3 regions of the Streptomyces sp. NPDC002133 genome follow, and region 3 is predicted to be linked to each of the others. Evidence: riboswitches for the same ligand, from Rfam matches in the RefSeq annotation. Region 3 holds a riboswitch; each other region holds the start of a gene.
The links. Region 3 has a riboswitch for cyclic di-AMP ahead of ABT078_RS15760 (transglycosylase family protein). Riboswitches for the same ligand answer to the same signal wherever they lie in the genome.
Positions count from the first base shown of each region.

Region 1: linked by a shared signal. The riboswitch ahead of ABT078_RS24705 (M23 family metallopeptidase) and the one ahead of ABT078_RS15760 (transglycosylase family protein) in region 3 are both predicted to bind cyclic di-AMP.
Region 2: linked by a shared signal. The riboswitch ahead of ABT078_RS38950 (M23 family metallopeptidase) and the one ahead of ABT078_RS15760 (transglycosylase family protein) in region 3 are both predicted to bind cyclic di-AMP.

Region 1 covers NZ_JBEOXF010000028.1:78,994-89,446, reverse strand. The annotation lists gene ABT078_RS24730 (asparagine synthase-related protein) at 1-166, opposite strand, end outside; gene ABT078_RS24725 (NsdA family TPR-like regulatory protein) at 885-2,369, shown strand; gene lhgD (L-2-hydroxyglutarate dehydrogenase) at 2,499-3,728, shown strand; gene trmB (tRNA (guanosine(46)-N7)-methyltransferase TrmB) at 3,995-4,765, shown strand; gene ABT078_RS24710 (PrsW family intramembrane metalloprotease) at 4,851-6,200, shown strand; gene ABT078_RS24705 (M23 family metallopeptidase) at 6,449-7,507, opposite strand; cyclic di-AMP (ydaO/yuaA leader) riboswitch at 7,519-7,654, opposite strand; gene ABT078_RS24700 (PP2C family protein-serine/threonine phosphatase) at 7,905-9,074, opposite strand; gene ABT078_RS24695 (MerR family transcriptional regulator) at 9,395-10,144, opposite strand; tRNA gene ABT078_RS24690 (tRNA-Met) at 10,268-10,341, opposite strand.
Region 2 covers NZ_JBEOXF010000082.1:17,705-28,157, reverse strand. The annotation lists gene ABT078_RS38965 (DNA gyrase/topoisomerase IV subunit A) at 1-211, opposite strand, end outside; gene ABT078_RS38960 (M16 family metallopeptidase) at 403-1,749, shown strand; gene ABT078_RS38955 (M16 family metallopeptidase) at 1,746-3,134, shown strand; cyclic di-AMP (ydaO/yuaA leader) riboswitch at 3,343-3,506, shown strand; gene ABT078_RS38950 (M23 family metallopeptidase) at 3,520-4,293, shown strand; gene ABT078_RS38945 (GntR family transcriptional regulator) at 4,479-5,162, shown strand; gene ABT078_RS38940 (HPr family phosphocarrier protein) at 5,310-5,591, opposite strand; gene ABT078_RS38935 (bifunctional acetate--CoA ligase family protein/GNAT family N-acetyltransferase) at 5,756-8,905, shown strand; gene ABT078_RS38930 (DUF5998 family protein) at 8,945-9,538, shown strand; gene ABT078_RS38925 (alkaline phosphatase family protein) at 9,538-10,453, shown strand, end outside.
Region 3 covers NZ_JBEOXF010000012.1:101,318-111,770, forward strand. The annotation lists gene ABT078_RS15725 (ABC transporter permease) at 1-267, shown strand, start outside; gene ABT078_RS15730 (class I SAM-dependent methyltransferase) at 339-1,664, opposite strand; gene ABT078_RS15735 (NAD(P)/FAD-dependent oxidoreductase) at 1,890-3,269, opposite strand; gene ABT078_RS15740 (Ppx/GppA phosphatase family protein) at 3,639-4,553, opposite strand; gene ABT078_RS15745 (DUF501 domain-containing protein) at 4,666-5,193, opposite strand; gene ABT078_RS15750 (FtsB family cell division protein) at 5,237-5,701, opposite strand; gene eno (phosphopyruvate hydratase) at 5,781-7,067, opposite strand; gene ABT078_RS15760 (transglycosylase family protein) at 7,416-8,078, opposite strand; cyclic di-AMP (ydaO/yuaA leader) riboswitch at 8,082-8,252, opposite strand; gene ABT078_RS15765 (transglycosylase family protein) at 8,512-9,456, opposite strand; gene ABT078_RS15770 (cytochrome P450 family protein) at 9,606-10,453, opposite strand, start outside.

The DNA of each region.
Region 1 (10,453 bases), on a different contig from region 3:
CCCAGAGCAGCTGGGCGCCGTCGGGGTGGACGGTGCGGCTCTCGTCGCCGGTGTTCGAAGGGCCCGTTCCGGCACTGGCTCCGGCACTCGCTCCGGTGGTGGTGCGGACGGAGCCCGCCGTCCCGAAGCTTGCGGCGATACTGCTCCACCCCACCAGCCACCGCATCGCGCCTCCACAGCCTGTGGACAACCCTCGGCACCCTCGGACCACCCGATTCGGCACACTTCGATGAGGACATGCTGCCACGACAACGGCGCACAGGAGGGGCTCCGGGTCGCGTGCGCAAAAAGTGAACGCGCCTCTGGCATTGGCCATTTGCCGTCGGTCCGAAAGGCAACAGCGCCACGCTCCGGAAGGTGCGGAGAGTACGCGAAGGAAGGGTGAAATTCGGCCATTCTCCGAACATCACGAAACCGAACGCCAGTCCGACACTCTCGCCATACGCACAGTCCGGGAGGCGCCCTTCGCCTCCCGGACCGGTCCGCCACCCGCGGGGATTGAGGCGGCGGTGTTCCCCCAGCCCACTGGAACCCTGCGCCAGCGGGCCGACCCACGCAGCACTCATGGAAGCGCTCCCGCCACGGCCGGGCGAGAGCGCACGGACGGGCGCACGGCCACACACCGGGAGCACGACGACGGCCGGGATCGACCCGGAACGCACAACAATCCCGCCATACGGAACACCACCCCTTAACGGTCGGGATCCGGCGAACTACGCTGTGTGTCACTGCTGTTCTCCGCAGGGGGTGCATATTCCGAGGGGCTCGGCCACGCGCTCTTGCGGCCGGGAATCAAAGGGGCGTCCCCGGGGGAGAACGCAGCACGAATGCCGTGCGCCTGCACCGGGCGCCCCGGCGGCCGTCTGTGTGTCGAGGGGTGGCGCATGTCCAGGGAGCAACGCGGGCCGAACGACAAACTCGGCACCGTTCTCGCCCTCGCGGGAATCAGCAACGCCGGCCTCGCCCGGCGGGTCAACGACCTCGGGTCGCAGCGGGGTCTGACCCTTCGTTACGACAAGACGTCGGTGGCCAGGTGGGTCTCCAAGGGCATGGTGCCGCAGGGCGCCGCGCCCCATCTCATCGCCGCCGCCATCGGGCAGAAGCTGGGCCGCCCCGTGCCCCTGCACGAGATCGGACTCGCGGACGCCGACCCGGCCCCGGAGGTCGGGCTCGCCTTCCCGCGCGACGTGGGCGAGGCGGTGAAGTCGGCCACCGAGCTGTACCGGCTGGATCTGGCCGGGCGGCGGGCGGGCGGCGGCGGGATCTGGCAGTCGCTGGCAGGCTCGTTCGCGGTGAGCGCGTACGCGACGCCCGCGTCCCGCTGGCTGATCACCCCCGCGGATCCTTCGGTGGAGCGGAACGCGGACCGCGCGGGCGAACGGTCGACGGAGCATTCCGCGGACGGAGGTTCCGACGTTCCGGCCGCAGAGGGCACGTCCGAGGACGGCCACGTCCGCGTCGGCCACACCGATGTCGCCAAGCTGCGCGAGGCAGCTGAGGACGCGCGCCGCTGGGACTCCAAGTACGGCGGCGGGGACTGGCGTTCGTCCATGGTTCCCGAGTGCTTACGCGTCGACGCGGCGCCGCTGCTCCTCGGTTCGTACTCGGACGAGGTCGGCCGCGCGCTGTTCGGGGCGACCGCGGAGCTCACACGGCTGGCCGGCTGGATGGCCTTCGACACGGGCCAGCAGGAGGCGGCGCAGCGGTACTACATCCAGGCGCTGCGCCTCGCCCGCGCCGCCGCCGACGTCCCCCTCGGCGGGTACGTCCTCGCGTCGATGTCGCTGCAGGCGACGTACCGGGGCTTCGCCGACGAGGGGGTGGACCTCGCCCAGGCGGCCGCGGAACGCAACCGAGGACTCGCCACCGCCCGCACGATGAGCTTCTTCCGCCTCGTGGAGGCCCGGGCGCATGCAAAGGCGGGCGACGCGGCCACGGCCGGTGCGGCGCTGAAGGCCGCGGAGGCCTGGCTCGAGCGGGCCCGCGACGGCGACCCCGACCCGTCCTGGCTGGGCTTCTACTCGTACGACCGGTTCGCCGCCGACGCCGCCGAGTGCTACCGCGACCTGAAGGCCCCCCGCCAGGTCCGCCGCTTCACCGAGCAGGCGCTGTCCCGGCCGACGGAGGAGTTCGTACGGTCGCACGGGCTGCGGCTCGTCGTGAGCGCCGTGGCCGAGCTGGAGTCGGGGAACCTGGACGCGGCGTGCGCGGCGGGGACGCGGGCGGTGGAGGTCGCGGGCCGCATCTCGTCCGCGCGTACGACGGAGTACGTACGGGACCTGCTGCACCGACTGGAGCCGTACGGCGACGAGCCGCGCGTGGCGGAGCTGCGGGAGCGGGCACGGCCGCTGCTGATGGCCCCTGCGTAGGCCGTACCCCCGGTACGGGCCCGGCTGTAGCCGGTACGGGCCAGCCGTACCCGATCCGTGTGGCGTGTCCCACCTGGTTTAACGCGATTGTCACTGGGCCAGTGCACTATCGGGGGCGGGAGGAGTGTCATGACGGCGGCATACGACTGCGACGTGCTGGTGATCGGCGGCGGGATCATCGGTCTGTCGACGGCGTACGCCCTGACGCGCGCCGCGCCCGGCACCTCCGTCGTGGTGCTGGAGAAGGAGTCCGGCCCCGCACGCCACCAGACCGGGCGGAACAGCGGGGTGATCCACAGCGGGATCTACTACCGGCCGGGGTCGCTGAAGGCGCGGTTCGCCGTGCGGGGCGCGGCGGAGATGGTCAAGTTCTGCGCGGAGTACGGAATTCCGTACGAGGTCACCGGAAAGCTGATCGTCGCCACCGGGCGCGAGGAGCTGCCGCGGCTGCACGCCCTCGTGCAGCGCGGCAGGGAGAACGGGATTCCGGTGCGCGAGCTGGGCCCCGCGCAGATCTCGGAGTACGAGCCGCAGGTGCAGGGCGTCGCGGCGATCCATGTCGGGACGACCGGGGTGTGCGACTTCGGCGCGGTCGCGGCGCAGCTCGCGGAGACCTCGGGCGCCTCGGGCACGGAGGTCCTCTACGGCGAGCAGGTCCGGGCCGTCGACCGGCGCCCGTGGGGTGTCGCGGTCCGTACGTCCTCCGGGGGTCCCCGCGCCGAAGGCAGGGGGAGGATCGTCCGGGCACGGGTCCTGGTGAACTGCGCGGGGCTGCACTGCGACGAGGTCGCGCGGCTCACGGGCGACGAGCCCGGCATGCGGATCGTCCCCTTCCGGGGGGAGTACTACGAGCTGAGTCGCCCCGAGCTCGTGCGCGGGCTGGTGTATCCGGTGCCCGACCCCGCGTTCCCCTTCCTCGGTGTGCACCTCACCCGGGGCATCGAGGGCGCTGTCCACGTCGGTCCGAACGCGGTGCCGGCGCTCGCCCGCGAGGGATACGGCTGGTCGACGCTCCACCCGCGCGAGCTCGCGGCGACGCTGAGCTGGCCCGGGTCCTGGCGGATCGCCCGCCGCCACTGGCGGTACGGCGCGGGCGAGCTGCACCGCTCGCTGTCGAAGCGCGCGTTCGCGGAGGCGGTGCAGCGGCTGCTGCCCGCGGTGACGGAGGACGACCTGCGGCCGGTGGCGGCGGGGGTGCGGGCGCAGGCGGTGCTGCGGGACGGGACCCTTGTGGACGACTTCCTCATCAAGGAGGCCCCTCGCACGGTCCACGTCCTGAACGCACCGTCCCCGGCGGCGACGGCATCGCTCCCGATCGGCCGCGAGGTGGCAAGGCGGGCGCTGGCACACCTGGCGTGAGGCGCTGCCTCTGATCATTCTGATCATGCGGACCAGGGCCCCGCCCGTGCCCTGACCGCGGCCGTGCGACGCCTGCCTGCCCGCTACCGTCCGTACAGCCCGGGTGTCCGTCATCGGACGACTCGGAACGAGCCTGTCCGTCATCGGACGACTCCGGACGAGCCTGTCCGTCATCGGACGACTCCGGACGAGCCCCGCCTGCCGCGGGGCACCAGGGCGGAGAGAAGCCCGCCGCAGGCACACACCACCCGCCGTACAATCGGGGCATTGTGTCTGAGTTCGAGAACGTCACCACCAAGGGTCCCCGCCCGAAGGGCGAGCCGCGGTTCCCGGGCGGGCCCGCCGCCGATCCGGCCGGGTCGCACCACGAGCGCCGGATCCGCAGCTTCCAGCCGCGCCGGAGCCGGGTGACCGCCGGCCAGGGCGAGGCGCTTCTGCGGCTGTGGCCCACCTGGGGGCTGGACATCGACGGGCTGCGGACCCTCGATCTCGCCGAGATGTTCGACGGACTGCCGGTCGTCCTGGAGATCGGCTTCGGGATGGGCGAGGCGACCGCCCAGATGGCCGCCGCCGACCCCGGTACCGGCATCCTCGCGGTCGACGTGCACACGCCGGGCCAGGGCAATCTCCTCGGGCTCGCGGACCGCGCGGGCCTCACCAACGTCCGTGTGGCCAACGGTGACGCGATCATCCTGCTCCGCGAGATGCTCACCCCGGACGCGCTCGACGGGCTCCGCGTGTACTTCCCGGACCCGTGGCCGAAGAAGCGCCATCACAAGCGCCGGCTGATCCAGCCCGAGTTCCTCACGCTCGCCGCGAGCCGGATGAAGCCGGGCGCGGTACTGCACTGCGCGACCGACTGGGAGCCGTACGCCGAGCAGATGCTCGAGGTCCTCTCCGCACACCCCGGCTTCGAGAACACCCAGGCGGACGGCGGATACGCGCCCCGCCCCGCCTTCCGGCCACTGACCCGGTTCGAGGGGCAGGGCCTGAACAAGGGGCATGTGGTGCACGACCTGCTGTTCCGCCGCAGGTAGCACCCCGGGCGCCGCCCGACCCGCCGGGCAAGTCCGTCGCGTAACCCCGTCGCGCACTGTCAGTGCCCCTGGTTAGGGTCGTCGCGTGTCCGACTGGTCCCCGCAGCCGCAACCGGCCGCGCCGCACCCCGCCGTCCCGGCGTGCGACGAACAGCCCCTGTTCGACGCAGTGCCGGCGCGTGCGCAGTGGCGCTACCGGCCGAGCCGCGCCCTCTGGCGGAGCAAGGCCCTGCGGGCCGGGGCCCTGGTCACCCTGCTCGGCCTCTCCGGCCTGGTCATCCTCGCGCTCGTGCGCGAGCAGACCGGCACCGAGGGCTTTCTGGTGGGCCTCGGCCTCGCCGTGCTGCCGGTCCCGCTGCTGATGGCGGCGTTCCGCTGGCTGGACCGCGTCGAGCCGGGCCCGTGGCGGAACCTCATCTTCGCCTTTGCCTGGGGGGCCTGCGCCGCCGCGCTCGTGGCGATCATCGCGAACTCGTTCGCGACCCAGTGGATAGCGACCGCGACGGCCGATCCGACATCAGCGGACACGATCGGCGCGACCGTCATCGCCCCGATCGTGGAGGAGAGCGCCAAGGCGGCCGCCGTCCTGCTCGTCTTCCTCTTCCGGCGCCGGGACTTCACGGGGATCGTCGACGGGGTCGTCGTGGCCGGATTCACCGCGACCGGCTTCGCCTTCACCGAGAACATCCTCTATCTCGGCAACGCGTTCGGCGAGGACCAGGAGTTCGGCCACTCAGGCTTCGCGTCCGTCACCGCGGCGACCTTCTTCGTACGGATCGTGATGTCGCCGTTCGCCCATCCGCTCTTCACCGTGCTGACCGGCATCGGCTTCGGCTTCGCGGCGATCACGGCACGGCGGCGGAGGTTCCGCAGGACCGCGCTGCCGCTGCTCGGCCTTGCGCTGGCGATGGGCATGCATGCGCTGTGGAACGGCTCGGGGGTGTTCGGCCCGTGGGGTTTCTACGCGGTGTACGCGGCGTTCATGGTCCCGGCCTTCGGGCTGCTGACCTGGCTGGCGGTCTGGACCCGGCAGCGTGAGCTCCGCACCGTCGCGGCCCAGCTCCCCGCGTACGCCGCGGCGGGCTGGCTCTCCCCCGCCGAGCCGCTCGCCCTGTCCTCCATGCGGGCGCGCACGATGGCCCGCGACATGGCGGGCCGCACCCACGGCCCCGCGGCCGCCCGCGCCGTGTCCGAGTACGAGGCCTTCGCGACCTCCCTCGCGTTCCTGCGCCACCGCGCCCACCGAGGCACGGCGGGCCCGGACTTCGTCGCCCGCGAGCAGGAACTGCTCCACCACCTCTGGCAGCGCAAGCACATCGCGTCCCCGGCCCTGACGTACGCCGCCCAGGCGTCGGGCAGGGTCTTGCTTCCGGCTCCGGCCCCGGCTCCGGCGCCGTACCGGGACTACGGGGGCTACAACCCGTACCGGGGATAGGCCGACAGCCCTGACGTCGGGGGGGTGCCGCCAGGGCTGCCGGGGTCGTACGAGCGCGAGGAAACGCCCGGAACGGACGCCCGGAATCGGGCGAAGCGATATGAGCGTGAAAAGCGACGTGCAGCGTGATCGTGGACGCGAACGCCAACGTCGGGAGTCGTACGACGCATCGGGGCATCGGGGCTTCGGCGCATCACGAACCGCCGAAGCACCGAAGCATCAAGCCGCCGAACCGCCGAAGCGGTGAGTCAGATGCTCAGGCCCTTGTCGCGCAGCCACGCCGACGGGTCGATCCCGGTGCCGCCCGCGGTGTGCACCTCGAGGTGCAGATGCGGTCCGGTGACATTGCCGGTCGCGCCGACACGGCCGATCGTCTCGCCGGTGGTGACCGTCTGTCCGGCGGACACGGTCATCGAGGACAGATGCGCGTACCAGATCTCGGTGCCGTCCTCGAGCTCCAGCACCACGCGGTAGCCGTAGGATCCGGACCAGCCCGCCGACTTGACGGTGCCTCCGTGCACGGCCTTCGCCGGCGTACCCGTGGGCGCCGCGAAGTCGAGGCCGGTGTGGTAGCCGGAGGACCACATCGAGCCGGCCTGGCCGAAGGTCGAGGTGATCGTGTAAGAGGACGTCGGCAGGGAGTAGCTCGCGGCGAGCTTGGCGAGCCGCTCGGCCTCCGCCTTGCGCGCCGCCTCCTCCTCGGCCAGCCGCTTCGCCTCCGCGGCCGCGGCCTCGGCCTCGGTCTGCTGGGCCTTCGCCTCGGCGGCCGCCTTCTCGGCGGCGGCCTTCTCCGCGGCGGCCTTCGCCTCGGCGTCGGCCTCGGCCTGCTGCTGCTCGGCCTGCTGGAGGATGCGGGCGCGAAGCGCCTCGCCCGCGCCGGCCGCGTTCTCCCCGCCGTCCGTGGCCGACGCCGTGTCGGCGACGGAGAGCGCGGTGAGCGGCGCCGCGTTCCCGTTGCCGTCCTGCTCGTCGGACCCGTCCGACATCAGGGAGCCCACGCCCGGCAGCGACTTGGCGTCCGGGAGGTTGTCCGTGATGGTGTCGGGCAGGGATATGGAGACGGCGGGCTTGTCCTGCGCGGTGGCCATGCCGCCGGCGCCGACCGCGGCGATGACGCCGACCCCGAGGACGGTGGAGCTCCGGGCGAGCCCGTTGCGCTGCTTGACGACGCGGTGCCTGCCTCGGACCGGGCGGACGGACTCCTCGGTCGGGTTCCACTCCTCCGCGCCGGCCGTGGGGACCCACTCGCCGGCGGGGAACCATTCGGTGGTGGGAGGCTCTTGGAGGGCAGGCTCGTTGGACGCCACGGAGGCGTGCTCCTTTCCTTCCTTCTCGCCTACCGGGTTAGCTGACGGGTTCGGAGCAGGAAGGTCTCCTACGAGCACCATAAAGTGCCCGATTCACCCCAATTGGTGGTTCCCCGGTTCCCTTGCGGAATTCGGCGCGTGCGCGCGGTGCCGTCTCTTGCGACGGCTGGGACGACCGCGCTGCGTTATCGAACGTTAATAGACACCGGGGCGGTATTCCAAGCCGTTCCCACTGATCGTTAACGACTTTGGCCTGGACTTTCCGGGCACAAGAGGGGGGAAACGGGCGAGTTGACCTCCCCTCACCTACCCCCCAGTTTCTGACGGTGCATCAAATGTTATGCGGAGGGCTTCCTTTCGATCACGCTCCGTCGCGACAGGAGGAGCCGTGGGCGATTCAGGGAACCACCGGCATCGTGCGGCGCCGCTCCGGCTGCCGCTCCCCCGGTCGGCTGACCGCCAGCAGCGCCATGTCGTCCGTCGACCCGTCGTTCGTGTGCCGCTGCACGTCGGCGACGACCGCGTCCAGCAGTTCCTCGGGGCCGGGGAAGATTCGACCGCTCAGCCGTTCGCGTGGGTCGTAGAAGGTGCCGTGCTCGTCACGCGCCTCGGACAGCCCGTCCGTGTAGAGCAGCAGCGTGGCCCCGGCCGGGAGCGCCGCCTCGTCCACCCGGTCCGGCCAGGTGCCGACATCGCCCATGCCGAGGGGCAGCGCGGGCTCGCTCGGCTCCAGCACGTCCAGCACGCCGTCCGCGTGCAGCACGAGCGGCGGCGGATGGCCCCGGTTGACCACCCGCACCCGTCCGACGCCGCGCGGGATCTCGGCGAGCAGGGCCGTGGTGAACCCCTCGAACACGTCGGGCTCCGAGCGCCGCGTGCCACCTCTCTTCAGCGCCCGCTCCAGCCGCTGCGCAACCCCCTCCAGGGTGGGCTCCTGCTCGGCCGCCTCCCGGAACGCACCGAGCACGACGGCCACCTCCTCGACCGCGTTCAGCCCTTTCCCCCGTACGTCCCCGACCACCAGCCGCACCCCGTACGGAGTGTCCTGCACGGCGAACAGGTCGCCGCCGATGAACGCGTCCGCCTGCGCCGCCTCGTACCGCGCGGCGATCTGCAGATCGCCGATCCGCGCGGCGGGCGAGGGCAGCACGGCCCGCTGGGCGGCCTCCGCGACGACGCGCGCGGAGGCGAGTCGCGCGCTGCCGCGACGTACGACCTGGTTGATGAAGAGGGCCATCACGGCGACGGTGAGCACGGTCAGCATCTCGGTCACCGACGGGATCTCGGTGAACGTGCCGTTGTACACCTGCAGCCCCGCTTCCGCCGCGAGGGCGCCGACGCCGACCAGCAGGGTGTACAGCGGGGAGAAGAAGGGCGCGGCCACCAGCGGAGATGCGGCGAAGAGCGGCGATGCGGTGTACGACGCCGGGGTGGCCACATCGAAGAAAATCCCGCCCACGATCAGCAGCACGGGCAGCACCTGGGCGATCCGGCGGCCGCCGTCCCGGCGCGGCGCGGCGCCGTCATCGCCGATGCCGTCGTCGCTGTCGCCTGTTCGCTGCCCCACCGATGGTCTCCTGCCCGGTCCGCCCACGGTGCGGACCTACCGTGCCCCACCCAGGCTGGCCGGAGCCGCGCAGCGCAGCGAATCGCCGTCGGCCAACCGGGCTAGCTCCCGGGTCTGCGTCCGGTGCCACGTCGACCGATCGGGCGGTCCGGGCCGCCGGTCACCAGGGGGCCCTCCTGGTGACCTCGGGAACAACGGGTCTCGGTCGGGCGCGGTCGTCGTCCGCCGTCACCCGTCGTGGCCCGCTGTGGCCCTTCGCGGGCCTCCGTGGGCCGTCGTGGGCCGTCGTGGGCCTCCGCGGCAGCCCGCGCCGGTCGTTGTCAGTCGTCGCCGAGGTTGCGCTCCGCGTACACCTTGATCGCGTCGCGAACGAACGCCGCCGCGCCCTCGCCGTGCCGGTCGTAGTTCGCCGCGAAGCGCGGGTCGGCGACGTACATCTCGCCGAGCCCGATGACGTACGACTTCGTCGGCGTGACCGTCACCGACAGCCACTCGACATGCCGCTGCGCGATCGCCTGCACCTCGTCGCTGTCCGCTGCGAGCCCGTCCTTGAGCGCCTGGCCGAAGTCACGGGCGATCCCGGCCTGCCGGTCCTGGAAGGCCTGCTTCTCCTGGGCGCTGAGCGAACGCCACCAGCGGTCGCCCCTCTCGTATGCATCCCGGCCCCAGCGCTCGGTGACCTCCTCCTCGTACTGGGTGTGGTCGAAGCCGTCGAAGACTTCTTCCGCCATGAGTTCCTCTCCTCTCTCCGTGCGGTCGAGAGTGGTCCGCACCGAGGCGATCTGCCGCCCGATGCGCTCCCGCTCCTGCTCCAGCAACCTCAGATGGGTGCGCAGGGCGGCGGCCGTGTCCCGCTGTCCTTCCAGGACCTGCGCGATCGCCGGCAGCCCGAGCCCCAGCTCGCGGAGCAGCAGAATGCGCTGCAGCCGGATCAGGGCGTCCTGGTCGTAGTAGCGGTAGCCGTTGCTGCCGATTCGGCTCGGCACGAGCAGCCCCAGCTCCCCGTAGTGCCTGAGCGTGCGGCTCGTCGTACCGGCTTTCCTGGCGATTTCCTGGATCGACCACTCCATGCCCTTCACGCTAGAACTTGACGTTGCGTAAAGGTCAAGCGGCGAGCGGGCTGGGCCCGGCGCGGCCGGACCCAGACGCACCGAAGGCCCGGATCCATCAGGATCCGGGCCTTCGGCCTTGAGTAGCGGGGACAGGATTTGAACCTGCGACCTCTGGGTTATGAGCCCAGCGAGCTACCGAGCTGCTCCACCCCGCGTCGGTGAACACCACCTTACGCCATCAGGAGCAAGATCCACTCCATTTACGGTCGCGGGGTGCCGCGGGCGGCTCCTGTGCGGCTGCCGGGCAGTTCCGGACGACCCCCATCA
Region 2 (10,453 bases), on a different contig from region 3:
GGTCGGGGCGCAGGCCCATCTCGTTCATCTGATACACGATCCGGCGGTGCACGGGCTTCATTCCGTCCCGGGCGTCCGGCAGGGCCCGGGAGTAGATCACCGAGTACGCGTACTCGAGGAAGGAGCCCTGCATCTCGTCGACGACGTCGATGTCGAGGATCCTCTCCTCGAAGTCGTCGGGCGGCGGCGTCTTCGTGCTGCGGCGGGCCATCGCTGCTGCGGCTCCTTCACCAACATGAACCATGAATGTGATCTGACGCCGACCATTGTGGACCGTCCCACCGACAGCGCGGACCGCGACCCGGAACACCGGGTGGAAGCTGCGGGAACTTCGCCAGGTCCCGACGCGCTTGCATACAGTGGCAGGACATCCAGCAACGCGATCGAAGGGACCACATGCCCATGGGTCACACGGCCACAGCCCAGGCCGGCTCCGGCGGCCTGACAGCAACCGAGCACCGCCTGGCCAACGGTCTGCGCGTGGTGCTCTCCGAGGACCACCTGACCCCGGTCGCCGCGGTCTGCCTCTGGTACGACGTCGGCTCGCGCCACGAGGTCAAGGGGCGTACGGGCCTGGCTCACCTCTTCGAGCACCTGATGTTCCAGGGCTCCGCGCAGGTGCCGGGAAACGGACACTTCGAGCTGGTCCAGGGAGCCGGCGGCTCGCTCAACGGCACCACCAGCTTCGAGCGCACCAACTACTTCGAGACCATGCCCGCCCACCAGCTGGAGCTCGCGCTCTGGCTGGAGGCCGACCGCATGGGCTCGCTGCTCGCCGCGCTCGACGACGAGTCCATGGAGAACCAGCGGGACGTCGTCAAGAACGAGCGCCGCCAGCGCTACGACAACGTTCCGTACGGTACGGCCTTCGAGAAGCTGACCGCCCTCGCCTACCCGGACGGACACCCCTACCACCACACCCCGATCGGCTCGATGGCCGACCTGGACGCCGCGACGCTGGAGGACGCGCGGAGCTTCTTCCGGACGTACTACGCGCCGAACAACGCGGTGCTGTCGGTCGTCGGCGACATCGACCCGGAGCAGACCCTCGCCTGGATCGAGAAGTACTTCGGCTCCATCCCGATGCACGACGGCAAGCAGCCGCCGCGTGACGGCACCCTGCCCGACATCATCGGCGAGCAGCTGCGCGAGGTCGTGGAGGAGGAGGTTCCGGCCCGCGCCCTGATGGCCGCCTACCGCTTGCCGCAGGACGGCACACGCGAGTGCGACGCCGCCGACCTGGCGCTGACCGTCCTCGGCGGCGGTGAGTCGTCCCGGCTGCACAACCGTCTGGTGCGCCACGACCGCACGGCCGTCGCCGCGGGCTTCGGCCTGCTGCGGCTCGCCGGTGCGCCCTCGCTCGGCTGGCTGGACGTGAAGACGTCCGGCGGGGTCGAGGTGCCCGACATCGAGTCCGCCGTCGACGACGAGCTGGAGCGGTTCGCCGCCGAGGGCCCGACGCCCGAGGAGATGGAGCGCGCCCAGGCACAGCTGGAGCGCGAGTGGCTGGACCGGCTCGGTACGGTCGCGGGCCGCGCCGACGAACTCTGCCGGTACGCCGTGCTGTTCGGCGACCCCCAGCTGGCGCTCAGCGCCGTGTCGCGGGTCCTCGACGTCACCGCCGAGGAGGTCAGGGCCGTCGCCCAGGCCCGGCTGCGCCCGGACAACCGGGCGGTTCTGGTGTACGAGCCCGTCCAGTCCGCCGAGGACACCGAGGACAACGACGACGAGGAGGGGGCGGACCAGTGACCGACGCTGCCGTGACCATGGAATTCCACCCGCAGCCGCAGGCGGGCGAGGCCAGGCCGTGGGCCTTCCCCGCCCCCGAGCGCGGTGTGCTCGACAACGGGCTGACCGTCCTGCGCTGCCACCGCCCCGGCCAGCAGGTCGTGGCCGTCGAGATCTTCCTCGTCGCCCCGCTGGACGCCGAGCCCGAGGGCCTCGACGGTGTAGCCACGATCATGGCCCGGGCGCTCTCCGAGGGCACCGACAAGCACACTGCGGAGGAGTTCGCCGCGGAGCTGGAGCGCTGCGGCGCCACCCTGGACTCGCACGCCGACCACCCCGGCGTCCGCGTCTCCCTCGAGGTGCCGGTCTCCCGCCTCCTCAAGGCGCTCGGCCTGCTCGCCGAGGCCCTGCGTGCGCCGCTCTTCGCCGACAGCGAGGTCGAGCGGCTCGTACGGAACCGGCTGGACGAGATCCCGCACGAGACCGCCAACCCGGCCCGCCGCGCCGCCAAGGAGCTGTCCAAACAGCTCTTCCCGGCGTCCTCCCGGATGTCCCGGCCCCGCCAGGGCAGCGAGGAGACCGTGGAGCGCATCGACTCCGCGGCCGTGCGGGCCTTCTACGAGGGCCATGTCCGGCCCGCGTCCGCCACCGCCGTGATCGTCGGCGACCTCACCGGTGTCGATGTGGATGCCGTGCTCGCCGACACCCTCGGCGCCTGGACCGGTGGCGCGGCCGAGAGCCGTCCCATGCCGTCGATCACCGCCGACGACAGGGGCCGCGTCGTCATCGTCGACCGCCCCGGCGCGGTGCAGACGCAGCTGCTCATCGGCCGTATCGGCCCGGACCGCCACGACCGCGTCTGGCCGGCCCAGGTCCTCGGCACGTACTGCCTGGGCGGCACCCTCACCTCCCGTCTCGACCGCGTCCTGCGCGAGGAGAAGGGGTACACGTACGGCGTGCGGGCCTTCGCCCAGGTCCTGCGCTCCTCCGCCGACGGCACGGGCGCGGCCACGCTCGCCATCAGCGGCTCCGTCGACACCCCGCACACCGGCCCGGCGCTGGACGACCTCTGGAAGGTGCTGCGCACCCTCGCCGCGGAGGGCCTCACCGACGCCGAGCGCGACATCGCCGTGCAGAACCTGGTGGGTGTGGCCCCGCTGAAGTACGAGACCGCCGCGTCGGTCGCGGGCACGCTCGCCGACCAGGTCGAGCAGCACCTGCCGGACGACTACCAGGCGCAGCTGTACACGCGCCTGGCCCGCACCGGCACGGTCGAGGCGACGGCCGCGGTCGTCAACGCCTTCCCGGTGGACAGGCTCGTCACCGTCCTCGTGGGCGACGCGGCCGAGATCGAGGAGCCGGTCAGGGCGCTGGGCATCGGTGAAGTGACTGTTGTCACGGGCTGATTGACCGCCGGTCGGTTCCGGCGCACCCGGAGGGCCCCGTTGGCATCGTGCCAACGGGGCCCTCCCGTATGTCCGTTTTATTGGAGAGGCTGCCTGTCTGGCCTGTGGCATGCACAACAAATCTCCGTGTCCGTTTGGTGATTGAAAGATGTCCGGCTTAGCGTCTTCTGCGCTGTCCGCCGGTTGCACCAGCCGCACCAGCGGCATCGGACAGCCATCGCCGAGTCCCCGTCGGGCGCGAGCCTGGGGAGCCGGGGACCCACATGTCCCCTGGGGTGAATCGGACGCCTTCGCACTCGTGCGGAGGGGCCCGTAGGAGACCTTCCTGCTCCGAACCCGTCAGCTAACCCGGTAGGCGAGAAGGAAGGAAAGGATCAGCCACTACATGGCGTTCACCCGTGCCACCGGGAAGCATCGTGGTCCGAGCCGGCTGACGCGCAAGCGCGCGGGCATCGCCGGAGCCGCTGCCCTCGCCACCACCGGCGTCATCGGAGGCCTCGCCTCCCCGGCGCTCGCCGCCGACACGGAAAGCCCGTCCTTCGAGGACACCGGCCTCACCCAGGCCGTCGCCGCCGGCACCACCCTCGCCGAGCAGATCGACGCCCAGGCCGCGGCCCAGCAGTACGAGGCCGATCTGGCCGCCGCCCGCGCGAAGGCCGAGGCTGAGGCGAAGCGCAAGGCGGAGGCCCGCGTCAAGGCGGCCCGCGAGGCCAAGGAGCGCGCCGCCCGCGAGGCCGAGCGCAAGCGCCTGATGTCCTACACGCTCCCGGTCGCCGCCTCCCACGTCAGCACGGCCTACCAGGCGGGCGGCTCGGTCTGGTCCTCCGGCAGCCACACCGGCGTCGACTTCCATGCCCCGTCCGGCACTCCGGTCGTCGCCGTCGGCATGGGTACGGTCGTGGAGGCCGGCTGGGGCGGTGCGTACGGCAACAACATCGTGATCAAGATGAAGGACGGCACGTACACCCAGTACGGCCACCTGTCGTCGATCGGCGTCTCGGTCGGCCAGACCGTCACCCCGGGCCAGCGGATCGGCCTGTCCGGGTCCACCGGCAACTCGTCCGGCCCGCACCTCCACTTCGAGGCCCGCACGAGCCCCGACTACGGCTCGGACATCGACCCGGTCGCGTATCTGCGCGGCCACGGCGTGAGCGTCTGACGCCCGCCTCCGCAGCCGTGGGCCCCGGCCCGGTCATGGCGACCGGCCGGGGCTTTCGGCGTATTCAGGCCAAAAGATATCCATGGATTCCGGCAGGCCATCGGAAATTCCGGCCGGCTGCAATAGAGTCACCGAACAGACATCGCTCGACTGGGTTTCGCGCGGATTAAAGGCGGAGGTTCGGTATGCGCATTCCTGCGCGCTCGGTATGCACGGCGATCCGCGACGACATCGTCTCCGGTGTCTTCGAGCGCGGCAGCCGGCTCACCGAGGAGCAGTTGGCACGCCGCTACGGCGTCTCCCGGGTCCCGGTGCGCGAAGCGCTGCGGACCCTGGAGTCCGAGGGCTTCGTCGTCACCCGCAGACATGCGGGAGCGTGCGTCGCCGAGCCCACCGAGCAGGAGGCCGCCGACCTGCTGGAGATCCGGATGCTGCTGGAGCCGCTGGGCGCCGCACGGGCCGCGCAGCGGCGCACGGAAGCCCACCTCAAAGTGCTGCGCGGCCTGGTCAGGCTCGGCCAGGAGCGGGCGCGCCGGGGCCAGGGCGAGGATCTGCGGTCGCTCGGAGGCTGGTTCCACGAGACCCTCGCGCAGGCCTCCGGCAGCCCCGGACTCATCGCGCTCCTCACCCAGCTCCGGCACAAGGTCGCCTGGATGTACGCCGTCGAGCAGCCCGCTCGGCCGGTGGAGTCCTGGGCCGAGCACGGTGCGATCGTGGACGCGGTGTCACGCGGCGACGCGGAGCGGGCGCGGGCGCTCACCGCGATGCACGCCGAGCGGATGGCGGGGGCGCACAGGCTGCGCATCACGACGCGCGGGACGGTGAGGACTTCGCAACACGCCGTAAACACGGCGAGCGTCCGCAATTAACAGAAGCGCCGTATACAAAGAGGGGATATTTGAAAGTGGCAGAGCCGCTGACCGAAATTCCCGGTTGCTGCGGCTCCGCCGTTTCTATTTATTTGTCATTCCCTGCCGGGGCGGGTGCAAGGTCCTTTCCCGGGGCGGGACCAGCGGTCAGACGGTCTCGGGGAGCTCCTCGAGACCCTCGGCGACCAGCTTCGCGAGACGGTCGAGCGCGGCGTCCGCGCCGTCCGCGTCCGAGGCGAGGACGATCTCCTGGCCGCCCTCCGCGCCCAGGCCGAGCACCGCGAGCATCGAGGCGGCGTTGACGGGGGTGCCGTCGGCCTTGGCGATCGTCACCGGGACGCCGGAGGCCGTGGCGGCACGGACGAAGATGGAAGCGGGGCGGGCGTGGAGGCCCTCGGCCCAGCCGACAGTGACGCGGCGCTCAGCCATGGTGGTGCCCTTCAAGTCCTAAGCGGTTGTCTAGACCAGTCTCTCATGTGTGGTGCAGTGCTCGGCAACGGCCGTCGGCCGGCGTCCGGGCCACGCGCGGGTGCCCTCAGACTGCACCCGCCTCCCGGGCTTCGCGACCGGTGCCCGAGCCGTACTCTTTCCCCATGCAGACCCCGTCGGATCACGCCTACCCCGACCATTGGGAAGCCGACGTGGTGCTGCGTGACGGTGGCACTGCGCGCATCAGGCCCATCACCACCGAGGACGCCGAGCGGCTCGTCAGCTTCTACGAGCAGGTCTCGGACGAGTCCAAGTACTACCGCTTCTTCGCGCCGTACCCCCGGCTCTCCGCGAAGGACGTGCACCGATTCACGCACCACGACTACGTGGACCGGGTCGGTCTCGCCGCGACGGTGGGCGGCGAGTTCATCGCGACCGTCCGTTTCGACCGGATCGACGCCAACGGGAGGCCGGCGTCCAAGCCCGCCGACGAGGCGGAGGTCGCCTTCCTGGTGCAGGACGCACACCAGGGGAGGGGCGTCGCCTCCGCGCTCCTCGAGCACATTGCAGCGGTCGCGCGGGAGCGGGGAATCAGGCGGTTCGCGGCCGAGGTGCTGCCCGCGAACAACAAGATGATCAAGGTCTTCACGGACGCCGGATACACACAGAAGCGCAGCTTCGAGGAAGGCTCCGTCCATCTGACGCTGGACCTGGAGCCGACGGCCGAGTCGCTCGCCGTGCAGCGCGCCCGTGAACAGCGCGCCGAGGCGCGGTCCGTGCAGCGGCTGCTCGCGCCCAGGTCGGTGGCGGTGATCGGAGCAGGGCGGGCGCCGGGCGGGGTGGGCCGTACCGTGCTGCGCAATCTGCTCGACTCCGGCTACACCGGGCGTGCGTACGCGGTGAACCGGAATCTCGCACCTGACGTGCGCGAGCTGGACGGCGTCCCCGCGTACCGCTCGGTCGCGGAGATCGTCGCGGAGACCGGGGAGCCCGTCGATCTCGCCGTCGTCGCCGTACCGGCCGAAAGGGTGCCTGAGACCGTCGCCGACTGCGGCGAGCACGGGGTGCAGGGTCTGGTCGTGCTGGCCGCGGGATACGCCGAGAGCGGGGCGGAGGGGCGGGAGCGGCAGCGCGAACTGGTGCGCCAGGCACGTTCGTACGGGATGCGGATCATCGGGCCGAACGCCTTCGGGATCATCAACACCTCGGAGGCTGTACGGCTCAACGCGTCGCTCGCGCCCGAGTCGCCGGCGCGCGGCCGGATCGGGCTGTTCACCCAGTCGGGTGCGATCGGCATAGCGCTGCTGTCGGGGCTGCACCGACGGGGCGCCGGGCTGTCCTCCTTCATCTCGGCGGGGAACCGGGCGGACGTGTCCGGGAACGACTTCCTGCAGTACTGGTACGAGGACCAGGACACCGACGTCGTCCTGCTGTACCTCGAATCGATCGGGAACCCGCGGAAGTTCACACGTCTCGCGCGGCGTACCGCGGCGGTCAAGCCCGTCGTGGTCGTCAAGGGCGCCCGGCACAGCGGGAGCGCGCCGCCCGGACACGCGGTGCCGACGACGCGGGTGCCGTACGCGACCGTGTCCGAGCTGCTCGCGCAGGCGGGCGTCATCCGCGTCGACACGGTCACGGAGCTCGTCGACGCGGGCCTGCTGCTCGCGGGACAGCCGCTGCCGGCGGGGCCGCGCGTCGCCATCCTCGGCAACTCCGAGTCCCTCGGCCTCCTCACCTACGACGCCTGCCTGACGGAGGGGCTGCGCCCGCTGCCGCCGCGCGACCTGACGACGGCGGCGACACCGGACGACTTCCGGGCGGCGCTCGGCGAGGCCCTGCGGGACGACGCGTGCGACGCGGTCGTCGTCAACGCGATCCCCTGGGTGGGCGACGGCGGGGTCACCGAGTCCGGCGACGGTGAGGTCCTCGCGACGGCCCTCCGCGCGGCAGCGGCGACGGGACCGGCCAAGCCGGTCCTCGTCGTCCACGTCGAACTCGGCGGCCTGGCGGACGCCCTCGCCGCGGCGGCCGGCTCCGGCCCGCAGCGCCGCGCCTCCGCGGCCGACCCGGTTGTGCCGACTCGGGATCCGGGGTCGCGCCCTCGGCCTCCCGTCGACGGCGCGCCCTCGCCCGCATCGCCCTCAGGCGGGCTGCGCCCGGCCCTCGGCCCGAACTCGGCGGCCCCGGGCGGCCCCGGCGGCCGCGGTCCTGCTGCCGCCGGCCATGCGGCGTCCGGCCTTCCGGGCAGCGCCGCGTCCCCGGGCTCCGGCAGGGTGCACAGCGGTGACGGTGGTGCCGAGACCGAGACCGAGACCGAGACCGAGACCGAGACCGAGACCGAGACCGAGACCGAGGCCGGGGACGGAGGCCGGCCGGCCGCGCACGGTCCGGCACAGGCCGGGGCCGGGGGGCCGGACGCCTCGTCGGGGCGTCCCGTGTCCGCGACGCGGATCCCCGCGTTCCCCGCCGCCGAGCGGGCCGTGCGGGCGCTCGGCGAGGTCGTGCGGTACGCGCAGTGGCGGCGGGAGGCCGCCGAGCCCGGGAAGGTGCCGGAGTACGAGGACATCGACGAGGGCGGGGCCGCCGCGCTGGTGGGCCGGCTGCTCGGCGACATGCCGGTGGAGCACGGGGTCACCCTGCGCGAGCAGGACGCGCGGGAGCTGCTCGGGCGGTACGGGATCCCCGTGCTGCCCACCCTGCCCGCTCCCTCCCCCGACGCCGCCGCCCACGCCGCCGAGAGCCTCGGGTACCCCGTGGCCCTCAAGACCACCGCCCCGCATCTGCGTCACCGCGCCGACCTCGGCGGCGTACGTCTCGACCTCGCCGACGAGCAGCAAGTGCGCCAGGCATACGCCGAGTTGACCGACATCTTCGGCAAGCCCGAAGAGCTCAGGCCCGTCGTCCAGGCCATGGTCCCCCGCGGCGTGGACACCGTCGTGCGCGCCGCCATCGACCCCGCCGTCGGCGCCGTGCTGTCCTTCGGACTCGCCGGCCCCGCCACGGAGCTGCTCGGCGACATGGCCCACCGCCTCGTCCCGGCCACCGACCGCGACGCGGCCGAGCTCATCCGGTCCATCCGGACCGCCCCGCTGCTCTTCGGCTGGCGCGGTGCCGCCCCCGTCGACACCGCCGCCCTCCAGGAGCTGCTGCTCCGCGTGTCCCGACTGGTCGACGACCACCCGGAGGTGGTCGACATCGGCCTCGAACCGGTCGTCGTCGCCGAGCACGGCCTCTCCGTGCTCGGCGCCACCGTCCGGCTCGCCCCTGCCCCGCCCCGCACCGACCTGGGACCCCGCACGCTCCCCAGTTACTGAGCGCACTCCGGGGTCCCGCAGCCCCGTAGGATGGAGCGCATGGCGAAGACCGGTACGACGACCCAGGGGCTGCGCACGGCGATCGAGCGCAGCGGCTACTACCCGGCTCTCGTGGCCGAAGCGGTGGAGGCCGCTGTCGGTGGTGAGCAGATCGCGTCGTACCTGGTCCATCAGGAGACCACGTTCGACGCGAACGAGGTCCGCCGCCATGTCACCGTCCTCGTCCTGACCGCCGCCCGCTTCATCGTCAGCCACACCGACGAGCAGGCCGCCGACAGCAGCTCCCCGACGCCGTACGCCACGACCTCGACCGAGTCCGTCAAGCTCGGCCGGATCTCCTCCGTCGTCGTCAGCCGCGTCGTCGCCAACCCCGAGTCGTACACCCCGGGCACCCTCCCCCGCGAGGTCGTCCTCACCATCGGCTGGGGCGCCGTCTCCCGTATCGACCTGGAGCCGGCCGCCTGCGGCGACCCCAACTGCGACGCGGACCACGGCTACACGGGGAGCTCCACCGCGGACGACCTCAGCCTGCGCGTCAGCGAGGCCGGCGACGGCCCCGAGGCGGTCCGGCAGACGCTCGCGTTCGCGCAGGCGCTGTCAGAGGCGACGGCCGCCACGGCCGCCATCCGCTGATGGCCCTGCCCCAGCTGGCCTCCGCCTGGCCCGAGGAACCCGTCCCGCTCGCACTCGGCACCGCGCCCGTCCCGGCGTACGGCTCCGCCTCGCTCGCCGATCTGCTGCCGACGCTCGCCGCGGGCCAGGGCGTGCCCGGACTGGGCTCCTCGATCACGCAGCTCGAGCCCGCCGACCGGAACTGCGTCTTCCTTATCGACGGCCTCGGCTGGGAGCAGCTCAAGGCCCACCCCGAGGACGCCCCCTTCCTGAACTCGCTGCTCGCCTCCTCCTGCGGAGGCACCGGCGTACCGATCACCGTCGGCTTCCCCGCCACCACGGCGACCTCGCTCGCCTCCTTCGGCACCGGCCTGCCACCCGGCGCGCACGGCCTCCCGGGCTACACCGCCCGCAACCCGGACACCGGCGAGCTGATGAACCAGCTGCGCTGGAAGCCGTGGACCTCGCCGCGCGTGTGGCAGCCCTACCCGACGGTCTTCCAGCTGGCCGACGAGGCCGGCGTGCACACCGCGCAGGTCTCCTCGCCGACCTTCCGGGACACTCCGCTCACCAAGATCGCACTCAGTGGCGGAACGTTTCACGGCCGGCTCTCGGGCGAGGAGCGGATGGACTTCGCCGCCAGGCAGCTCGCCGCCGCCGACCGGTCCCTCGTCTACACGTACTACAGCGAGGTCGACGGCAAGGGCCATCGTTTCGGCGTCGACTCCGACGCCTGGCGCGGCCAGCTGATGTACGCCGACCGTCTCGCCCAGCGCCTCGCCGAACAGCTTCCGCCCCGCACCGCGCTGTACGTCACCGCGGACCACGGCATGATCGACATCCCCTTCGACGAGGAGTCGCGGATCGACTTCGACGAGGACTGGGAGTTGCGCGCCGGTGTCGCCCTCCTCGGCGGCGAGGGCCGGGCCCGGCACG
Region 3 (10,453 bases):
CGGCGCCGGGTGAAGCGGATGGTCCGCCTGGAGGCCGTGGTCATCTCGGTCTTCGGAGCGGTGGTCGGCGTCGGCCTCGGCTCGTTCCTCGGCTGGGCGATCGGCGAGACCTTCAGGTCGAGCATCCCGGGCTATGCGCTGGTCCTGCCCTGGGACCGGATCGCCCTCTTCCTGGTGGTGGCCGCGCTGGTGGGCGTACTCGCCGCGATGTGGCCGGCGCGCAGCGCCGCGAGGCTGAACATGCTGAACGCGATCAAGACCGAGTAGCCGCGGTCCGACGTGGAAGGGCCGGGCTCCCCCGTGACGGGAAAGCCCGGCCCTTCCGCCTCGCTTCCGGATCAGCGGCGCTCGGGCTCACTCCAGCTGCGCGCCCGCAGAGGCATCCCTGATACGCCTCCCTCGGGTGTCTTCACCGCCAGGATCTGGTTGACCCCGATCCTGTTCCGCTCGAAGGACACGGCGGACGCGGCCATGTACAGCCGCCAGACCCGCGCCCGCCCCGGCGAGACCTGGCGCAGCGCCCGCTGCCAGCCGGACTCCAGATTGGTCACCCACGCCCGCAGCGTGCGGGCGTAGTGCTCGCGGATCGACTCGACGTCCCGGGCCTCGAAACCGGCCTCCTCCAGGATCGACAGGGTCCTGCCGAGCGGCGCCAGCTCCCCGTCCGGGAAGACGTATGCGTCGATGAAGTCGTCCACGCGGTAGGCCTCTTCGTCCGGCGCGGGGCGGCGGGCGATCTGATGGTTCAGCAGCCGGCCGCCGGGCCTCAGGAGCCCGTACAGGACGTCGGCGTACTCCCGGTAGCGCTCGGAGCCGACGTGCTCGGCCATACCGATGGACGAGATCGCGTCGTACGGCCCGTCCTTGACGTCCCGGTAGTCCTGGACGCGGAGCTCGACACAGTCGGTCAGGCCCTCCTCGGCGACGCGCTTACGGGCGTACGCGGCCTGCTCGCGCGACAGCGTGATGCCGGTGACCTGGGCGCCGTACTCCTTGGCCGCGTGGATCGCCATCGAGCCCCAGCCGCAGCCCACGTCCAGCAGCCGGTCGCCCTCCTTCAGCGCGAGCTTGCGGCAGATGAGGTCGAGCTTGTCGCGCTGGGCGTCCTCCAGTGTCCCGCCGTCCTGGTCGTCCCCGTCGCCCCAGTAGGCGCACGAGTAGACCATGGACGGGCCGAGCACCAGCTCGTAGAAGTCGTTGCCCACGTCGTAGTGGTGACTGATCGCCTGCCGGTCGCGGCCCCTGGTGTGCAGGGGGCCCTGACGCCTGCGGACCTCCTCGGCAGGCGGAGGCAGCGGCAGCCAGACCCGGGGCCCGGCCAGCTCGAGCAGCTCCTTCGCCGCGGCACGCAGCCGTGGATCGCGTACCGGATGGAAGCCGGGGCCCTCGTCGGGGCCACGGTCCCAGAGCAGCCCGGCGATCCGGTCGAGGACCTCGTACAGATCCCCGTCGACATCGATCTCCCCGGCCACCCAGCTGCGGGCGAGACCGAGTTCACCGGGCTTCCAGATCATCCGGCGCAGGGCGCGCCGGTGGCGGACGACGAGGACGGGAGCGTCGGCAGGTCCTGCTTCGCTCCCGTCCCAGGCGCGGATACGGACCGGGGGCGGCGCCCCCAGCAGGGTCTCGGCGAGAGTGGTGAGCCGCGATGCGGCATCGGCCATGGCGCACACCTCCGTGATGACGGTTTCCGGAAATGCCCAACACCACGTAAACACCGTCGGCGTTTCGATGCAGTCCCCTGAGCACGCAAATGGACGGCAAAATAGATGTCTTAACCATGTTTCTCGGCGAACGGGAACGCCGAAGGGGCCGCCCGCACCACGGATGGCGGACGGCCCCTTCGGGGACTTCGAGTACTGCGGAGTGCTACGGCCGTGCCGGCCGGGTCAGGAGGCCTTGGCCTTCTCCGGCGCGGACGTGGCCACCGCCGGGGCCGGCTTGGCGGCCTCGTAGAACTCCTCGCGCGGCGACTCCATCGCGCCGAGCGAGACGACCTCGCGCTTGAGGAACATCGCGAGCGTCCAGTCGGCGAAGACGCGGATCTTGCGGTTCCAGGTCGGCATGGCCATGCCGTGGTAGCCACGGTGCATGTACCAGGCGAGCCGGCCCTTGACCTTGATCTTGACCTTGCCCATGACGATCATCGCGACGCCCTTGTGCAGGCCGAGACCGGCGACCGCACCCTTGTTCGCGTGCTCGTAGTTCTTCTGCGGGAAGCCGCGCATCCCGGAGATGACGTTGTCGCCGAGGAGCTTGGCCTGGCGCAGCGCGTGCTGGGCGTTCGGCGGGCACCAGGCGTTCTCGACGCCGGCCTTGCGCGCCGCGAGGTCCGGCACCTGGGCGTTGTCGCCGGCGGCCCAGATGTAGTCGGTGCCCTGGACCTGGAGGGTCGCCTGGGTGTCCACGTGGCCGCGCGGGCCGAGCGGCAGGCCGTAACGGGCCAGCGCCGGGTTCGGCTTCACGCCGGCGGTCCACACGATGGTGTTGGAGTCGACCTCCAGGCCGTTCTTGAGCACCACGTGGCCGTCGACGCAGGAGTCCATGGAGGTGTTGAGGTAGATCTCGACACCCCGGCCCTCGAGGTGCGCCTTGCCGTACTTGCCGAGCTTCGGGCCGACCTCGGGAAGGATCTTGTCCGCGGCGTCGACGAGTACGAAGCGCATGTCCTCGCGCTTGATGCTCTTGTAGTACTTGACCGCATCGCGGGCCAGGTCCTCGACCTCACCGATGGTCTCCGCGCCGGCGAAGCCGCCGCCCACGAAGACGAAGGTCAGCGCCTTCCGGCGGACCTCCTCGTCGGTCGTCGAGTCGGCCTTGTCGAGCTGCTCGAGGACGTGGTTGCGCAGGCCGATGGCCTCCTCGATGCCCTTCATACCGATGCCCTGCTCGGCGAGGCCGGGGATCGGGAAGGTGCGGGAGACCGCGCCGAGCGCGATCACCAGGTGGTCGAAGGGCAGCTCGTAGGCCTCGCCGACGAGCGGCGCGACCGTGGCGACCTTGCGGTCCTGGTCGATGGTGGTGACCCGGCCGGTGAGTACCTCTGCCTTGGGCAGCACGCGTCGCAGCGGGACGACGACGTGCCGCGGCGAGATGCTGCCGGCGGCGGCTTCGGGGAGGAAGGGCTGGTACGTCATGTACGACCGCGGGTCGACGACCGTGACGGTCGCCTCCCCGTACCGCATCTTCTTCAGAATGCGACGAGCTGCGTACAGGCCTACGTACCCACCGCCTACTACGAGGATCCTGGGACGCTCCGTGGTGCTCATGCCATCGAGTATCCACCCCACCAGAGGGGGTCGCTCGTGAGCCCCTTCACAAGCACTCTCGGGCTCTCTGCTACACTCCGCCGCCCACGTGACCGAGGTCATGGCAGGGCAGGGGAACCACGCTGTGGCGGAGACCGTTGTCCAGGCCGCCTGAGCTGGCCCCATCCCATGCGCGGAAGGTGAACCACCACCCCGCTTCATGTGTACGTAACACGTCCGGCACATGCCGGACCGTGGGCCCACAGGCGGAGTTGGGCACAAAAAGAGGCCCGGAGGGCCGCCGAGGGACACTTTCGACGGCCGACCGGGCCCTTTTCCTTGTGAAGAACTTCACGAAGTTTTTCGCGGCGGGCTGCCGAGGCGGCGGTGCTAGGCGATCGACCAGGCGATTCCGTCCAGAATGTCGTGTTCGCTCACCACGACCTCGGCGATGCCGATGCGCTCCATGATCTCCAGCAGGACCAGCGCCCCGGCGCCGATCACGTCCACCCGGCCGGGGTGGATCACGGGGATCGCGGCACGCTCGTCGTGCGTGGAGGAGAGGAGTCGGCGGGTCACCTCGGCCACCTGCTCGCGGGAGATCCGGGAGTGGTGGATGGCAGTGGAGTCGTACTGCTCCAGGCCCAGCGCGATCGCGGCGACGGTCGTCACCGAGCCGGCCAGGCCGACGAGCGTCTGCGCCTCGCGGATCGGCACGGTCTCTCCCGCGAGGTCGAGCGCGGCGGCGATGTCGGCGCGCACGGCGGCGACCTCGGCGGCGGTCGGCGGATCGCTGCGGAAGTGCCGCTCGGTCAGCCGTACGCAGCCGATGTCCACGGAGCGGGCGGCCTCCACGTGGTCGTGGCCGACGACGAACTCCGTCGAGCCGCCGCCGATGTCCACGACCAGTCGCTCCTCGTGGCCGGGCAGCTCCTGGGTGGCGCCGGTGAAGGAGAACTCGGCCTCCTGGTCGCCGCTGATCACCTCGGGCTCGACGCCCAGGATGTCGAGGACGCCCCGGACGAATTCGTCCCTGTTCTCGGCGTCGCGCGAGGCGGAGGTGGCGACGAAGCGGACCCTCTCGGCGCCGTACCCCTTGATCGCCTCGGCGTACTCGCGACAGGCGGCGAAGGTGCGCTCCAGCGCCTCGGGCGCGAGGCGGCCGGTGCGGTCGACGCCCTGGCCGAGACGGACGATGGTCATCCGGCGGTCGAGCTCGGCCAGTTCGCCGGTGGCAGGGTCGGCGTCGGCGACGAGCAGGCGGATGGAGTTGGTGCCGCAGTCGACGGCGGCGACGCGGGTCATGGGGGCTCCTTGGGATTCCGAGCCCGTCCGGCGATTGAGGACAGGCACACGGGCCCACCGGACGGTACCGGGGGTCTGGGGCAGCGCCACGGGAAAGGGCGAGGGGGACTTCTCAGGCTTCGTCCGCGTCCGGCGCGACACAAGGGCCCTTCGCCCACCACTCCGGGAGCATCGCGATCGCCTCGTCGCCGAGGGGGTTCACGCCCGGTCCCGCCGCCAGCGAGTGGCCGACCAGGACGTGGAGGCACTTCACGCGGTCCGGCATGCCGCCCGCGCTCGGGAAGCCCTTCAGCTCCTCGATCGCGTCGCGCCGCGCGATGTAGTCCTCGTGCGCCGCCCGGTACGCCGCCGCCAGCTCGGGGTCGGTCCGAAGGCGCTCGGTCATCTCCTTCATGACCCCGTTCGCCTCCAGGGTGCCGATCGCGGACGCCGCCCGCGGGCAGGTCAGGTAGTACAGCGTCGGGAACGGCGTGCCGTCCTCCAGCCGCGGGGCCGTCTCGACCACGTCGGGGTTGCCGCAGGGGCAGCGGTGGGCGATCGCCCGCAGACCGCGCGGCGGCCGGCCCAGCTGGGCCTCGAACGCGGTGATGTCCGCCTCGGTGGGCGGGGTGTGCTCCGTCGTGGGAGGGGGCGTGTCCATATATATGTGTCCGTACGTCTCTTCGTTCGTTTTCGTGACTTCGCTAGCGGCCCGCGTCCGCGTGGTCGACGCCGTCCCACACGTTCGAGTACCAGGGACGGGCGGCGCCGCCCTCCTCGGCTCGGGGCTGCCGGCCGGCCCGCGGGTCGATCATGGTGTAGCCCGTCTCGCCCGGCAGGACCATGTGCAGATGCTCGCGCGCCAGACGCATGATGTACGCGTCGTCCTGCAGCCGCGCCTTCTCGTCGCGCAGCTGCTCCACGCGTGCGCGGGCGGCGGCGGCGAGCCGCTCCTGCTCGGCGATGTCGTTCCGCTGCGACACGTACTGCCGTATCGGGTACGCGAGCGCGACGATCAGCGAGCAGACCACCAGGGCGAGGAAGGCCGCCCGGCCGGTGAGCCGGGAGCGGCGGGCCTGGCGGCGGTTCTGCGAGCGGTAGACGCGGGCGGCGGTCTGCTCGCCGAGCAGCCTCAGTCGGGTCGCGGTGGAGAACCGGTCCCGGGCCATGTGCGCGCCTCCCCTTTACGTACGTACGTCCCCGCACACGGTACGGGACCGGGTGCGGGGACGTACGGAAGCAGGGGTGTCAGCCCTTGAAGCGCGGGAAGGCGCTGCGGCCCGCGTACACCGCCGCGTCGTCGAGGATCTCCTCGATGCGCAGCAGCTGGTTGTACTTGGCGACGCGCTCGGAACGGGCCGGGGCGCCGGTCTTGATCTGGCCGCAGTTGGTGGCGACGGCCAGGTCGGCGATGGTGACGTCCTCGGTCTCGCCGGAGCGGTGGGACATCATGCACTTGAAGCCGTTGCGCTGGGCCAGCTCGACGGCGTCCAGGGTCTCGGTCAGCGAACCGATCTGGTTGACCTTGACCAGCAGCGCGTTCGCGGCGCCGTCCTCGATGCCGCGGGCGAGGCGCTCCGGGTTGGTGACGAACAGGTCGTCGCCGACCAGCTGCACCTTGGCGCCGAGCTTGTCGGTGATGACCTTCCAGCCGGCCCAGTCGTCCTCGAACAGCGGGTCCTCGATCGACACGAGCGGGTACGCGGAGACGAGCTCCTCGTAGTACTCGGTCATCTCGGCGGCGGAGCGCTCCTTGCCCTCGAAGAGGTACTTGCCGTCCTTGTAGAACTCGGAGGCGGCGACGTCGAGCGCGAGGGCGATGTCCTTGCCGGGCGCGTAACCGGCCTGCTTGACGGCCTCGAGGATGAGGTCGAGGGCCTCACGGTTCGATTTCAGGTTCGGGGCGAAGCCGCCCTCGTCACCGAGACCGGTGGAGAGACCGCGCTCCTTCAGGACCTTCTTGAGGGTGTGGTAGACCTCGGTGCCCCAGCGCAGCGCCTCGGAGAAGGACTCCGCGCCGATCGGGGCGATCATGAACTCCTGGATGTCCACGTTGGAGTCGGCGTGCGAGCCGCCGTTCAGGATGTTCATCATCGGCACCGGCAGGAGGTGCGCGTTCGGCCCGCCCAGGTAGCGGAAGAGGGGGAGGTCCGCGGCCTCGGAGGCGGCGTGGGCGACGGCCAGCGAGACGCCGAGGATGGCGTTGGCACCGAGGGACGCCTTGTTGTCGGTGGCGTCCAGGTCGAACATCGCCTGGTCGATCAGGCGCTGCTCGGTGGCGTCGTACCCGACGAGCTCGGGGCCGATCTGCTCGATGACGGCGAGGACGGCCTTCTCCACGCCCTTGCCCTGGTAGCGGTTCTGGTCTCCGTCACGGAGCTCAATGGCCTCGAACGCACCGGTGGAGGCGCCGGAGGGCACGGCAGCACGACCGGTGCTGCCGTCGTCGAGGCCGACCTCGACCTCGACCGTGGGGTTGCCTCGGGAGTCCAGGATTTCCCGGGCTACGACGACGTCGATGGACGGCACGAGCATCTCCTTCTGGGATGTGACGCTAAATGTGACGCATGTGGTGCAGGGTCGCTTCGGCCTTGCGACATGAGCCTATCCGGCCCCGGGGCAGCGGCCGGCCGCTGCCCGCCCCGTGGGACGAAAAAGGGAATGAAACAGACAGAAACCCCGGCCTGGCGGCACCTCCCTTGCCCACAGGGCTACGGGGAACCTACGGGGGAAGGTGCGCCGGGCCGGGGTGGCTGGGGGCGGGGGTGCGTGCGTCCGGTGGTCCACCGGGTCCACCGGGGTACGGGAGCGTGGGGACTACGGGCGTCCCGGGAGTCCGGGTCGGGGAGCCCCGGAGCCGGGATCGGTCCCGGAGCCGGGTCGTCAGCTCAGGTGGAGCTTCTGGCCGGGGTGAATGACGTCCGCGTCGTCGATGACGTCCTTGTTCAGGTCGAACAGCTTCTTCCAGCCGCCCTTGACGTTCTCGGCCCCGGCGATCCCGCTGAGTGTGTCGCCGGCCTTGACCGTGTACTCGCCGTCGCCCTTCTTGACCGGGGCGGCCGCGCGAGCGGAGCGCGTGGTCGGGGCCTCGGAGCGCTTCGGCGCCGGGGCGGGGGTCTCGGACTTGGGCGCGGCGGGCTTCGGGGCGGCCTCGGCGGCGCCACCGGTGTACGCGGCGTTGGACAGGCCCACGCCGCAGTGCGGCCACGCGCCCTTGCCCTGGCCGGCGAGGACCTTCTCGGCGACCGCGATCTGCTGGGACTTCGAGGCCTGGTCGGCGGAGGCGGCATACGCCGTGCCGCCGTACGCGGCCCAGGTGGAGGCCGAGAACTGCAGACCGCCGTAGTAGCCGTTGCCCGTGTTGATGGACCAGTTGCCGCCGGACTCGCACTGGGCGACCGCGTCCCACTCGGAGGCGGTGGCGGCGGACGCCGTACCGGTCACGACGAGCGGCGCGGCTATCGCGGCACCCGTGACACCGGCGAGCGTTACGAGGCGGATCGCCTTGGACGGGCGGCGGTGCGTGCCCTTGCCGGAAAGCAGCATGGAGTTTCCCCTCACCGACGCCTACGAGGTGAGCTGTCGGGTTCGGGCCAAGTGAGTTGCCCGGCCACGCGCGACCATTGCGCGCGGCTTCACCCCGAGCCGTGACCGTCCCTCATGGGGCGGACGCGGCACCTACCTTGGGTCCCCCGCTCCTGCCTACGGCGCTTGACGCGACGACTGTTCCCTTCGACCGACGGCAGGATTCGGCGTGACGGTCGACGGGGCCCGCGGTGGCGAGCGGTTCAGACCGTAAACGCACTTCTCCCCGATGTTCAAAGTCGAACATCGGGGAGAAATCGCCCTTACCCACCCTGGACAGATGTCCGTTTTCGCAGGTGAGAAGCGGGATGACCGGACTTGGCAGCCACAGCACGCCAGTTGACCGGAAGAGACTCATGTCTCACTTGCACAGAAGTGGACATAAGCACCCTAACTACTTCTTCAACTGCTTCTCCTTCAGGCCCAGATCGAGACTCTGGCCAGGGAGGATGAGGTCCGGGTCGGAGCCGACGGTCTCCTGGTTCGCCTCGTACAGAGCGGGCCAGCCGCCGGGCACCTCGTTCGCGTCCGCGATCGCCCACAGGTTGTCGCCGGGGCGGACGGTGTACCCATCTGCCGCAGCAGCGCCGTCTCGTGCCGATGCGTCATCCCGTGAGGCATGTCGACCGGATTCCCGGTCATTGCCCGAATTGCCCGCCTCGCGCTCCTCGGCGGCGGAACCGCGGTGCTTGCCGGAGCCGCTCTCGGCGCCCTCGGTCACGTCCTGGGTGGACGCCGTCGACTCGGGGGTGGCGGACGTCTCGGTGGACGCCCCGCCCGAGGGCTTCCCGGAGGACTGCCCGGACCGGCTGGGCGCAGACGAGGCCGGGGCGGAGGGCGGGGTCGAGGCGTCGGCCCCGTCGCCGAACGACGGAGGGTCCACCTCCTCGTCCGCCGAGCCCGTCGAGTCGCCCTTGGTGTTCACGCCGGGCGTCAGCCCGGGGTCGACCTTTGCCTTGCCGCCGTCGATCGCGAGGCCGGTGATCACGGCGCAGCTCGCCCATGCCGACGGGCCCTGGGCGGCGAGCACCTTCTCGGCGACCGCGATCTGCTGCGAACGGCTGGCGAGGTCGGCGCGCGGCGCGTACGCCGTGCCACCGAACTCCTCCCACGTGTCCTGGGAGAGCTGCAGTCCGCCGTAGTAGCCGTTGCCGAGATCGGCGCTCCACATGCCACCGCTCTCGCAGTCCGCGACGCGGTCCCAGGTGGTGGCGTCGGCGGCGGTGGCGGAGCCCGCGCCCAGCAGCGGGATGGCGATGGCCGAGCCGGTCACTCCTGCGGCGACGACGAGGGCGGGAGCCTGGCGGGGGCGGCGGTGTCGACCGTTCCCGGAGAGCATGCGCGTGACCTTCCGTGTGACTGCAGGGGACCCGTGAGCCCCCAGGGGACCGAGGAGTCCCGCGTTGACGGTGAACGTAGCCGCATTCGAACGTCAGTCACAAGTCGATGCAGCGGAGATCACGTGAAAGTCACAGAGTTGATGATCTGTCAGCTCGTTTGAGAAGTGAACCGAACGGGCAGAGTGCGCAATCCACGCATGATGAGCCCCCCACGCCACCGCAATTCGGACGGATCGACCGCAAGTTGCAAGTCGGGCAGACGGGTCAGCAGCGTCGCCAGCGCGGTCTGCCCCTCCAGGCGGGCGAGCGGCGCACCGAGGCAGTAGTGGATGCCGTGCCCGTACCCGAGGTGCTGGTTGTCCCGGCGCGCAAGGTCGAGGACGTCAGGGCCCGGGAACCGGTCCGGGTCGCGGTCCGCCGCCGCGAGGACGACGAGGACCGGGTCGCCGACGCCGATGTCCTGCCCGCCCAGGGTCAGCGGCTCGGTGGCGAACCGCCATGTGGCCAGCTCCACGGGACCGTCGAAGCGCAGGAGCTCCTCGACGCCGGTCTCGAGGAGCGTGGAGTCGCCGGCGGCGAGGGACGCCTGGAGCCGCGCCCGCTGCTCCGGGTGCCGCAGCAGCGCGTACACACCGTTCCCGATGAGATTGACCGTGGTCTCGAAGCCGGCGAAGAGCAGGATGAAGGCCATGGCGGCGGCCTCGTTCTCGGTGAGGTGCTCGCCGTGGTCGGAGGCCTTGATGAGCCCGGAGATCAGGTCGTCGCCCGGCGCTTCCCGCTTCCGGTGGATCAGCTCGGCCAGATAGCCGCGCATCTTCTTCACCGACCGTGCGACCCCGCCGCGCGGCCCGCCGCCGTGCCGGATCATCATCCCCGCCCAGTCCCGGAAGTCGTCCTGGTCCTCCGGCGGGACGCCGAGCATGTCGCAGATCGCGTAGATGGGCAGCGGGAACGCGAACTCGTGGATGAGGTCGGCCTCTCCCTGGGCCGCGCCGT